Regions from separate parts of the Shewanella sp. SM32 genome, predicted to be linked through region 1. Evidence: predicted binding sites of a transcription regulator. Region 1 holds the regulator's gene; each other region holds the start of a gene.
The links. Region 1 encodes MetJ, which represses methionine synthesis genes. Its sites were predicted from a motif close to TAGACGTCTAGACGTCTA; they were not measured.
Positions count from the first base shown of each region.

Region 2: a site for MetJ is predicted at 2,425-2,442, ahead of metK (methionine adenosyltransferase). Genes of this name have one in related genera too.
Region 3: a site for MetJ is predicted at 1,332-1,349, ahead of serA (phosphoglycerate dehydrogenase). Genes of this name have one in related genera too.

Region 1 covers NZ_JAKKRO010000023.1:51,466-55,757, reverse strand. Annotated here, with positions in the region: gene L5M10_RS11455 (bifunctional aspartate kinase/homoserine dehydrogenase II) at 1-1,055, opposite strand, end outside; gene metB (cystathionine gamma-synthase) at 1,067-2,230, opposite strand; gene metJ (met regulon transcriptional regulator MetJ) at 2,443-2,757, shown strand; gene L5M10_RS11440 (sulfite exporter TauE/SafE family protein) at 2,892-3,635, shown strand; gene nrfD (NrfD/PsrC family molybdoenzyme membrane anchor subunit) at 3,742-4,292, opposite strand, start outside.
Region 2 covers NZ_JAKKRO010000004.1:35,204-39,495, forward strand. Annotated here, with positions in the region: gene tkt (transketolase) at 45-2,039, opposite strand; gene metK (methionine adenosyltransferase) at 2,485-3,636, shown strand; gene L5M10_RS02535 (hypothetical protein) at 3,792-4,277, shown strand.
Region 3 covers NZ_JAKKRO010000004.1:136,900-141,191, forward strand. Annotated here, with positions in the region: gene L5M10_RS03010 (helix-turn-helix transcriptional regulator) at 1-280, opposite strand, end outside; gene L5M10_RS03015 (DUF2238 domain-containing protein) at 675-1,283, opposite strand; gene serA (phosphoglycerate dehydrogenase) at 1,438-2,667, shown strand; gene ygfZ (tRNA-modifying protein YgfZ) at 2,822-3,784, shown strand; partial or broken gene L5M10_RS03030 (two-component system response regulator) at 3,873-4,292, opposite strand, start outside.

The DNA.
Region 1 (4,292 bases):
TTCTCAGCGGTATAGGCAAGTTCAACCCTTTGATGGGCAGAGGTCCAATGGGCCAATGGCGTTAAACCCGCGGCGATCAATAGATCTAATAAACGAGTTAATTCACCCGTGAGTTTAAAGCCGAACAGCACAACAGCATTAAGGTTAGTCACCACAGGTGCGCTCGCCGACGAACTGTGGGGCGCGATTAAGGTAAAGTCGGTGTGGGACGCATAACTTGAACGCACCGCTAAGCTCACTTCGGTATTGAATAACGGCTGCAAAGTGCGCGAATGCAATACTGGCGAGCCTAAACGCGCTAGGCGATCGGCTTCGGCAAGTGACATGCTTTTCAGTAACTTGGCATCGTTGATCTTATTAGGATCGGCGTTGAACACCCCTTCCACATCGGTCCAAATGGTCACGCGCTCGATATCGGCAAGGCTAGCAATCAGGCTGGCACTAAAATCTGAACCATTACGACCAAGTAACAAGGTATCGCCACGCTCGTTAGCGCAGATAAATCCTGTGATCACTAAGCGTTCATTGGGATGCGCAGCTAATAGGGCTTGTACTTTAGCGCGGGATTCCTGTACCCGAATTTGTGGCACAGCGGCTTCATCGGCCACTAAAATTGAACAGGCATCCACATGGCTTGCCGCCACGCCAGATTCGCGCAGTAGCGCCGCCATTAAACGTGCCGACCAACGTTCGCCAAAGCTCACCACATGATTGATTTGGTATTCATTGCGCTCATCTAAGGACAACAAGCTGATGAGTTGCGCTTTATCAGTGGCCAAACGCTCACGCAGATCGCGGGCTTGTTCATTCGACAACAACTGCTCAATCAACCCCTGTTGGTAGCTGATCAGCACTTGTAATTCTTCTTGCCATAGCTGACCCGCATCACGCAGCGCTAATAATTTATACAGGAAATTCGTGCTTTTACCCGCCGCAGAGACCACCACGAGATCATCACTATGACCGTGGGTTAACAGGATATGGGCGACTCGGCGATAACAATCGGCATCCGCTAAACTGGAGCCACCAAATTTATGTAAGTGACAACGTGCCATCTATTATTCCTCTACTGACAAGCCGCAACGGCGGCTAATCCTGCTTGAATATCTGCAACTAAATCGGCGGCATCTTCAATACCCACCGATAGACGCAATAAGGTGTCTTTAATGCCTGCCTCAAAACGCGCCTGCGGCTCCATGGCTCTGTGGGTCATAGTGGCGGGCACGGCCACTAAACTTTCAACGCCACCTAAACTTTCCGCCACGCTAAATAAGCTGAGTGCACCTAAAAAGGCCACGACTTCGGCCTCACCGCCTTTGAGTTCAAAACTCAGCATAGCGCCAAAGCCCTGTTGTTGCTTGGCCGCAATGGCGTGGCCTGGGTGATCCGCAAGCCCTGGGTAATAGACTTTACTCACCACAGGGCTTTGCGTTAATACCTCAATAATACGCTGGGCATTGGTTTGATGCTCGCGAATACGCACCGCTAAGGTACGCAGGCCGCGCAGGGTCAGATAACTGTCGAAGGCTGACCCCGTTAAGCCTAGAGTGTTCGACCACCAATGTAAGCTTTCGCCGATTTGCGCGTCTTTGGCGACCACTGCGCCGCCGACCACATCGCTGTGACCATTGATATATTTAGTGGTGGAGTGGATAACGATATCCGCGCCTAACAATAGGGGTTGTTGCAATATCGGCGATAAAAAGGTGTTATCGACCACCACCAGCGCGCCGACCTCATGGCTCGCCTTAGCAATAGCTTCGATATCCACCACACGCAATAACGGGTTCGATGGGGTTTCGAGCCACACCATCTTAGGATTCTGCGCAATGGAGGCGGCTAACGCTTGGCTGTCGGTTTGGTCGACCACAATGAGCTTAAACTGGCCTTTCTTCGCCAAGTTGGTAAATAAACGGTAGGAACCACCATAGCAATCATGGGGCACAACTAATAGGTCATCGGGGCCGAGCAAAGTAGTCACTAAGGTGATGGCCGCCATGCCAGTGCACGTCACTATGCCAGTGGCACCCTTTTCTAATTGCGCTAATGCTTCGCCTAAAATGCAGCGCGTTGGGTTGCCTGAACGACTGTAATCGAATTCGCGGGGATTTTTATGACCATCGAAGGCGTAATTAGTCGACAAATAAATCGGTGGCACAACTGCGCCATATTGAGTATCGCTTTCGATACCCTGACGCACTGCCAGTGTGGCTAATTGACGCTCTGCCATGGGTGGACTCCTAAATTCGATAGACTGATAGAGATGTCTGGACGTCTAAATGTACCTAAGCCCAACGCCATCGTCAATAGGCGTGAAGACGTTTAGACGTCTGAACATAAAGAAATCTGTTTGCAATCACAAAGAAATAGTAGCAATAATTTGACTGTTCTTTGTAAGGGTTTAAAATCTGCCCCGAATTTAGCGTTATAACAGGTGAGTCAATGACTGAATGGAATGGGGAATACATCAGCCCCTATGCTGAACATGGCAAGAAGAATGAACAAGTAAAAAAAATTACTGTGTCTATTCCGCTCAAAGTGCTTAAGGTCCTCACGGACGAACGTACTCGTCGTCAGGTCAATAATTTGCGTCACGCCACCAACAGCGAGCTGTTGTGTGAGGCATTTTTGCACGCCTACACTGGCCAGCCATTGCCCAACGATGAAGATCTGTCAAAAGATAACCCAGACAGCATTCCCGCCGAAGCCAAGTTGTTGATGGATCAAATGGGAATCGAGTGGGAAGACATGGAATAGCGACTCGTCGCTTTCAAAGTCATATCACAGTGCTCATCAATAGGGATCGTTAACGATCCCTTTTTGTTTATACCCAAGCGACTTCAAACTTTAAATTTCACTATCTTGAGGTGGTTTGGGATATAGGAAATCCTATGTTTTCTATGATAGATCCACAGACACTCGCCTTAGCCTCGCTGGTCGTGTTTCTGGGCGCCTTAACCCAAAGTCTGATTGGGTTTGGGCTTGCGGTTGTCGCCAGTCCTTTGCTGTATATCGTCGATCCACAACTTGTACCTGCGCCTGTTATTGCTATGGGTTTCTCCATCGCCCTGCTGACCTTAGTGCGTGAACGCGGTCACTTAGAATTCAATGGCTTGCAATATGCGCTCCTAGGTCGCGTGCCCGGCGGTTTTATCGGCGCGAGCCTGTTGCTGTTTGCGCCTCAACCCATACTGGGTTTATCCATCGCCGCCATTGTGACTGTCGCAGTGATCCTCAGCCTGTATAAATTCAGCCTGCCAGTGAATAAGAAAACCCTCTTCGGTGCGGGCGTGGTTTCAGGGATCTTCGGCAATATCGCCGCGATTGGTGGCCCGCCGATGGCGATTTTGTTGGCAGGCAAAGATGCCTCGCAGTTTCGCGCAGCGCTGTCGGCCTTCTTCATTTTTAGCTCCATGATTGCATTGATCATTTTAGCGATCACTGGCTTATTAGAATTAAAACATCTGTGGCTGTCGTTGATGCTGCTTCCCTCAGTGATTTTAGGTTACTTAGTCGCAGGACGATTAGTGGGCCGTGTCGATAAAGAGAAGACAAAGATGGCGACGTTAGTCCTGTGCAGTATCAGCGCCTTAGTGCTAACGGTGAAGTCGGTTATCGAGTTATTACCCCAATAAGCGTCCTGCTTATACTGGCAAACCTTCTCACGATTCAAACAATAAAAAAGCACTGACATTGCCAGTGCTTTTTCTTTATCTATCAATATGTAAAGCCAGCTTACACTCAGCTTAAATAGCTTTGCCCTGCGTACACAATAAAGTGTCTTAAGGCGAGTACGCCCGTTAAGCTCGCACAAGCCACCATGATCATCGCGCCCTTAGTGTGGCGAGTCGCGGCGGGTAACAGCATAAACAGCAATGGAATACCAAAGCCGATACCGACAACACCTATCCAGAACACGCTTGCCCATAGCCCAGAAGTTAACGATGCTAAGGCCGCAGCCGCCGCGCCGCCCTTGAAGTACAAGGCGCAGAACAACATGAACAGGAACAGGATTTCAATCGCCATCACAGGCAATTCTAAACCGTGCATCTTCACTAAAGTTTTGTCGTGGCTGTCAGTCTTAAACATCAGCAACGCCAGTACCGCATTTGCCGCAGCGCCCGCCGATAGACCTGACACTAAAAACAGCGCAGGCAGTACCGCAGTGTTGAGCATAGGATAGGCATTCATCGCCGAAATTAAGAAGCCAGTGTAAGCCCCTACGCCAATGGCGAGGACAAACAACAATACTTCAATCAGCTTTCGAAATGGCATAAGTAACTTAGCGATAG
Region 2 (4,292 bases), on a different contig from region 1:
TTAAAAAGTTTAACCTTTTGTATTGAATCTAATCCCTTGAGCGATTAGCCCAATGATTTTGCAGCATTCAGCACATTTTCAACGGTGAAACCGAAGTGATTCAATAGCACGTTACCCGGCGCAGACTCACCAAATGTGGTCATGCCCACAACTGTGCCTTCAAACCCGACGTACTTGTACCAGAAATCGGTATGCGCCGCTTCAATAGCCACACGTTTAGTCACAGCACGTGGTAATACAGATTCTTTATAAGCAGCATCTTGCTTATCGAACTCAGTTGTCGATGGCATAGAGACCACGCGAACGTGTTTACCTTGCTCAGTCAGTGCAGCGGCTGCATCCATTGCCAATTGTACTTCGCTACCAGTTGCGATCAGGATCAGTTCTGGTGTACCCGCACAGTCTTGCAGTACATAAGCACCTTTAGCCACATTAGCTAATTGCTCAGCGGTACGCGCTTGAGCTTTCAGGTTTTGACGGCTGAAGATCAGTGACGTAGGTGCATTACGGCGCTCAATCGCAGCTTTCCAAGAAACTGCCGTTTCTGCCGCATCACATGGACGCCATACGGCCATATTTGGCGTCATACGCAGGTTAGCTAATTGCTCAACTGGCTGATGCGTTGGGCCATCTTCACCTTGACCGATAGAGTCATGGGTATAAACGAAGATGTTTTGAATGCCCATCAGCGCCGACATACGTACTGCGTTACGAGCATATTCCATGAACATCATGAACGTTGCGCCGTAATTGATGAAACCACCATGCAGCGAAGCACCGTTCATAATGCCGCTCATGCCGAATTCACGCACGCCGTAGTAAATGTAGTTACCAGCTGGATCGTCTTGAATACCTTTAGAACCTGACCACAGTGTCAAGTTAGAACCCGCTAAGTCAGCAGAGCCGCCTAACAGTTCAGGCAACATAGCGCCAAATGCACCGATGGCATTTTGTGAGGCTTTACGGCTCGCAATACCTTCGGCTTTGTCCTGTGATGCTTGCACGAATGCCTGCGCTTTTTCTTCGAAATCAGCCGGTAATTCACCTTTCAGAACGCGACGCTCATATTCAGCAGCCAGTTCTGGGTGAGCAGCGCGATATGCTGCAAACTTCTCGTTCCACGCCGCTTCACGGGCAGCACCGGCTTCTTTGGCATCCCAACCCGCATAAACGTCAGCAGGGATTTCGAATGGCGCATGTGGCCAGCCAAGGAATTCACGGGCTGCTGCGATTTCCGCATCGCCTAGTGGCGCGCCGTGGCAATCGTGGCTGCCTGATTTGTTAGGTGAACCAAAACCGATAATGGTTTTGCAGCAAATCATGGTTGGTTTATCAGTAACGGCTTTCGCCGCTTCGATAGCAGCACGGATTGCCGCGCTATCGTGACCATCAACACCGGCAATCACATGCCAGCCGTAAGCTTCAAAACGCTTTGGCGTATCATCGGTGAACCAGCCTTCAACATGGCCATCGATAGAAATACCGTTGTCATCCCAAAATGCGACCAGTTTACCTAAACCTAAAGTACCGGCTAATGAACAGGCTTCGTGGGAAATACCTTCCATCAAACAGCCATCGCCGAGGAAGCAGTAAGTATAGTGATCAACGATATTGTGACCATCACGGTTAAACTGTGCCGCTAAGGTTTTCTCAGCAATCGCCATACCGACAGCGTTGCTGATGCCCGCACCGAGTGGACCCGTTGTGGTTTCAACACCTGGGGTGTAACCGTATTCTGGGTGACCCGGTGTTTTAGAATGCAATTGACGGAACTGTTTTAGCTCTTCAATTGGTAATTCATAACCAGTCAGGTGAAGTAAAGAGTAGATCAGCATTGAACCGTGACCGTTAGAGAGGATAAAACGATCTCTATCTACCCATTTCGGATTGTTCGGGTTGTGCTTAAGGAAATCATTCCACAGCACTTCAGCAATATCTGCCATACCCATTGGGGCGCCGGGATGGCCTGAATTTGCTTTTTGAACTGCATCCATACTTAACGCACGGATTGCGTTTGCGAGTACTTTACGGGAAGACATGCTCTCTCCTGCTTGTTTGTGGGGTCTAGCGGGCAATTTGGATGCATATTTTCCCCTACATGCCAGTGTGACGCAAACTAAAATTGCCATTCACTCAGCAAAAGATGGCCGAATATGTACCCAAACAACCTGAAGATGCAGGATTCAGGTAGCTTGAGTATATAAGTCGCAGAAATAAGCTAGTCACTTTGCTCGCGTTTACTTGAGAGGGCATAGCAAGGATCACTTATAATGGAGAAATAAATTTCTCAAAAACATAGTAAACTTAATACCATGAAATATAAGTAAAATAACCTATTTATGGCAGGGCGTAGTCGTTTTCAGGTCACAATCTGAGAGGATTTTTTATTATCGGGGGTGATCGGCAATCGGATTTAAACTAAAATAGCCGTCTAGATGTAGATGCTTCTACACGTTTGAATGCTAACGACGAGATTTTCCTACTATGGCAAAGCACTTGTTTACTTCTGAGTCGGTCTCAGAAGGTCATCCCGATAAGATTGCAGATCAGATTTCTGATGCTGTGCTAGATGCAATTCTGGCTCAAGATCCAAAAGCACGCGTAGCGTGTGAAACTTATGTCAAAACCGGCATGGTATTAGTCGGTGGCGAAGTCACTACCTCTGCCTGGGTTGATATTGAAGAAATCACCCGTAAAACGGTGCGTGAAATTGGTTATACCCATTCAGATATGGGATTTGATGCAGACTCGTGCGCAGTATTAAACGCCATTGGTAAGCAATCACCCGACATCAATCAAGGTGTAGACCGCGCAGACCCTGCAGAGCAAGGTGCTGGCGATCAAGGGTTAATGTTTGGTTATGCCAACAACGAAACTGACATTCTGATGCCTGCACCTATCACCTATGCTCACGCATTAGTGAAACGTCAGTCTGAAGTGCGTAAAAATGGCACGCTACCTTGGTTACGCCCAGATGCGAAAAGCCAAGTCACTTTTGCCTATGATGATGGCAAAATTGTCGGTATCGATGCAGTTGTGTTATCGACTCAACACAGAGATGACGTTTCACAAGCCGACTTAATTGAAGGCGTGATGGAAACCATCATCAAGCCTGTATTACCGGCTCAATGGTTAAACAAAGACACTAAGTTCTTTATCAACCCAACTGGCCGTTTTGTTATCGGTGGTCCAGTAGGCGATTGCGGCTTAACGGGTCGTAAGATCATCGTTGACACCTACGGCGGCATGGCCCGTCATGGTGGTGGCGCATTCTCTGGTAAAGATCCATCAAAAGTGGATCGTAGCGCGGCATATGCTGCACGTTATGTGGCAAAAAACATAGTTGCAGCAGGTCTTGCTGATCGCTGTGAAATCCAAGTGTCTTACGCTATTGGTGTAGCAGAACCTACCTCTATCAGCATCGAGACCTTCGGTACCGGTAAAGTGTCTGAAGAAGTGCTGATCAAGTTAGTCCGTCAACACTTTGAACTGCGCCCATATGGCTTAACGGCCATGCTAGATTTAGCACGTCCAATTTATCAAGCGACCGCCGCTTATGGCCACTTTGGTCGCAGCGAATTCCCATGGGAAGCGACTGATAAAGCCGAAATATTGCGCGCTGACGCGGGTCTATAGTCTTAATTCATTTCAATTTTTACACTTAAGGCCCATAAAAAACCGCTACCCAGCGGTTTTTTTATGTCTAACATTTAGTTAGATTAATAGTGCTAAGACAAATATGGCAAGATAAAAAGCAGCATATACACAGACCATTAGAGTGTACTGATCCCATGACCAATAACGCCATCTTATTACAGCAACTTCAATCTTGTGCATGGGCAGCCAACGTAGGTCTGCCAGAGGAAACAGCAAAAACATACGGCACATTAGAGGAGATCGCCGCTTTTCTTGAATCCGATCCTGAAGCCTTTTTTGAAACACCTTACGAAATCCAATATGAAAGCCTGTGTGTAACTGATCATGACTTGGCAAATTCGTTAAAAACAAAGGCAGTAGTAAATGATGTGCATGCTTGGATTTCTGACAGCGAAGTCGATGAAATTTCTAAGTCAGCTTACCTCGCCACTTGGAAAATTATTCCCGTTGCAGAAATATGCGCGCTGACATCCGATGACGCTAATACGCTCGCAACACTGCTCCTAGCTGACGTTAAACTTTCAGCCTTTACGAGTGAACGCCTATCTTGGTATCTCTGTGGAAGAATACCCTTTGGTTATATTGGTACTTACCCAAACGGGCAATGGCTGATTCTTTAGGCTTATACGCTAGCA
Region 3 (4,292 bases), on a different contig from region 1:
GTAACATTGCAGATTCTTGGTCTAAGGAGTCTCGCTCAACTTGATACAGCGCCACAGGAAAATGTGACACTAATCGCGAAGCTAACAGAGGTATCCCTTTGTTATCTAATGCTGAACCTTTTTGGGTGATCAGATAAAAACTACGGCGACTCTTGTCTAAATCCAGTTCTGCCGCATGCTTTACTATACGCGTTTTCAAACCTATGGATTCAGCAAGTAACGCTAAATGACATGGCGCGGCCATTTGGTGTAAAAAAACCAATTCATTAATTGTGCTCAATGACTCTCCTCCCTGAAAAGTATTCTCTATTGCAAAATGGTATGTTTGACTCGTCTTTTTAGTTAGATTTTTCAACATTCCATTAACCTAGTTAATTCTGACTAGTTAACGATTGAAAAACATCACCCAAATGTACTATTCCCTGTTTAATGCTAGTAGGTTCGACTAACTCACCACAATAAAATGGAATAACAGTCAAAAATACCGTTTTACTTGGCCAACGCCCAGCACCTAATACTTTCCAACCATGACGTTATCAATCCAAAGTTGCAACACAAAGAAAACACAATAACAACACTAAAGTATGACAACTCAATGTCATCACACTCACACCATATATTTCAGGGAAGAAAGTCTTACAACTCAAACAGAGAGCATCACCCACTTTTAGCCGCTAAATCCTCTGCTTGAGTCTCGCGATTTGTTTATCTTGAAAACGAGACAGTAAAGCTAACGCGACAATTGCGCCAATGAGGGCAAGAAACATGTCGGATTGGGTATCCCATACATAGCCTTGAGTCCCTAAAAAGGCTTCAGCCCCTTCGCCGGTTGCCACGGCAACCCACCATTCGATCAGTTCATAAAACGCCGAAAATGCGAGCACAAAACAAGTAGCAAGAAACGCGCACCAAGCCCCAGGTTTGACAGCTTGATTACGCAACATAATTTCACGGGCGAGCATGGCTGGGATAAAACCTTGCGCAAAATGACCCACTTTATCGTAATTATTACGTTCTGAACCCATCCAATCGGCAATCATGTCGAATAACGGCACTTCAGCGTAAGTATAATGAGCGCCTACAAACAACACACAGCAGTGTATTAAGACGAGAAAATACACTAAAGGTGTCAGTGGAAAACGTTTGCGAGTAAAGAATAAAATCGGTACAGCAATCAATGCAGGTAAGGCTTCGAGCCACCATGTGAAAGGATCTGCGGGTTTTATCGCCGACCACACCAAAACTGAGAGGTAAATACCGCACCATGCGATTTTGTTATTCAATGTTTCTTCCTCTTATGCGATATTGTTCTAAATTTAGAATATTAACTTTAGCCATCTAGCCCTCCACACTGAACAAAAAAAGTGCTACTTTGGTGGGTGAAGGTTGTGAGCATATCATAAGAAACATTTCTATTAATTAGAGGGTACCCATATCATGGCGAAACATTCGCTGGACAAGGATAAGATCAAGATCCTGCTGTTGGAAGGCGTCCACCAATCTGCGGTCGATGTATTTGAACGTGCGGGATACACCAATATCGAATACCACAAAGCTTCCTTAAGCGATGAAGCCTTACTTGAGTCCATTAAAGATGCGCATTTTGTGGGACTTCGTTCGCGTACCCAATTAACTGCAGAGGTGCTGAAACGTGCAGAGAAGTTAATCGCGATAGGATGTTTCTGTATTGGAACCAACCAAGTTGACCTTGCCACCGCCGAATCCCTTGGTATCCCAGTATTTAACGCGCCATTCTCAAACACTCGCAGTGTTGCCGAACTCGTGATTGGCGAAATCATTATGTTGATGCGGGGTATCCCTGAACGCAACGCTATCGCTCACCGTGGTGGCTGGATGAAAACCGCAGCGGGCAGCTATGAAGTGCGTGGTAAAACCTTAGGTGTGATTGGTTACGGCCATATTGGTACTCAGCTTGGCATTCTGGCGGAAACCTTAGGTATGCGCGTCGTGTTCTTCGATATCGAAGACAAACTGCCACTAGGTAACGCACAACAAGTCCATTCGTTAGAACTCCTATTAGCACAAGCTGATGTAGTAAGCTTACATGTCCCTGAAACTCCACAAACAAAAGACATGATAGGCGCTGCCGAGTTTGCGGCGATGAAAAAGGGCAGCATCTTTATCAACGCATCACGCGGTACTGTAGTCGATATTGAAGCTTTAACCGTTGCGTTAAAAGAACGTCACCTCGCAGGTGCCGCAATCGATGTATTCCCCGTTGAACCACAATCGAATGACGATGAATTTATCAGTCCTCTACGCGGTTTAGACAATGTTCTACTCACGCCGCATGTCGGCGGTAGCACGGCCGAAGCCCAAGAAAACATTGGTATCGAAGTCGCGGGTAAGCTCGCTAAATACTCAGACAACGGCTCAACCGTTTCTGCGGTTAACTTCCCTGAAGTGTCATTACCAACGCATAAAGGCACCTCGCGCTTGCTGCATATTCACCAAAACCGTCCGGGCGTGTTGATCAAGATCAACCAAGCCTTCTCGGAAAAAGGCATCAACATCGCCGCCCAATATTTGCAGACCACCGCAGAAATTGGTTATGTCGTGATGGAAGTAGACACAACTCAAGCGGAAGAAGCCTTAGTTGAACTCAAAGCCATTGAAGGTACATTACGTACCCGCGTGCTGTTTTAAACTTTAAACTCCACTCGCTTTAAGCCTATCGACTAAAGCACACATAATAAGGCGCACAGATCATTCACAGATATGTGCGCCTTATGCTTTTGAGCCAACTGGAATTCCGTTACAATCTAGCCTCTCACATCGTCTTCATTTTCAGGATCTCGCTATGACTATTTCAGTTTCTACGCCCCATTGGGATCTGGACGCTACCTTGCCTCCACTTATGCTTGCCAACTTATCTCATTTGGGCCTCATCAAAGTCGTTGGAGAACAAGGCCGCAGTTTTATCCATGGCCAAGTGACCACAGATATCAGCTCATTGGCCACAGATCAATGGCGCTGGGGCGCCCATTGCGATCCTAAAGGTAAAATGCTGGCCAGTTTCAGAACCTTTGCCATTCAAGATGCACTCTTTATGTTGATGCCAAAGGATGCCATCGAGGTCGATTTACCCCAGTTACAAAAATATGCCGTGTTTAGTAAAGCCACCTTAAGCAATGCATCCGCTGAGTGGACTCTGCTCGGCGTTGCCGGTGAACAGGCAAGCCAATTCGTGAACAAACATTTTGGTGACATTCAGCAAGAGCTCACACTCATTGAAAATGGTGCGATTTTAAAAGACGCTGAACGTTTTATTTTAGTATTAACACCAGATGCCGCAGCGGCTTTAGTTGCGCAATCGGAACTGAGTGTATTTGACGCCAGTGCATGGCAGGCGTTAGAGATTTCAGCGGGTTATCCAAATATTGCCGCTAGCCATGCCAGCCAATACGTACCACAGATGTGTAACCTACAAGCGGTCAATGGTATCAGCTTTAACAAGGGCTGCTACATGGGGCAAGAAACCATAGCGCGGATGAAATATCGCGGTGGCAATAAACGCGCCCTGTATATTTTGCGCGGTCACACTAGTCTTCAAATCACCCTAGCATCAGGCCTCGAAATCGCGATGGAAGACAGTTTTCGCCGTGGCGGTCAAATCATTGAGTTTGTACAGCGTGGCAATCAAGTCTTGTTAACCGCCGTACTTCCTAATGACACGCCTAATGATACTCAGCTGCGTTTTGCCGACGATGAACAATCACATTTAACGATCCAAGCCCTGCCCTACTCATTAGATGAAGCGTAATGCTTTGATTTAATATAATTAGTATAAAATATTGAAGCAAAATAAAGGCGCCAATGGCGCCTTTACCTTAGTCAATGCACTTCGAGCATCAATTTTCTAAATAAGTATCTCGAATGGCAATTGCTTCTGGCAGGATTTGCTTGAACTCCTCCACCAACTTAGGATCGAAATGTTTTCCCGCTTGATTTTCAAATAGCTCCATAGTCGCTTCAATCGTCCAAGCCTGCTTATAAGGCCGTTGCGAAGTCAGCGCATCGAACACATCCGCAATCGCGGTGATACGCCCTTCAAGGGGGATTTCTTCGCCAACCAAGCCATTGGGGTAACCTGAACCATCCCACTTCTCATGGTGAGTTAAGGCGATACGACGGGCCATTTGCAATAACGGATCGCTATGTTCACCAATAATTTCTGCACCTATGGCGGCGTGCTGCTGCATAATTTCCCATTCCTGCGCATCAAGTTTCCCTGGCTTTTTCAGCACTGCATCGGGTGTACCGATTTTACC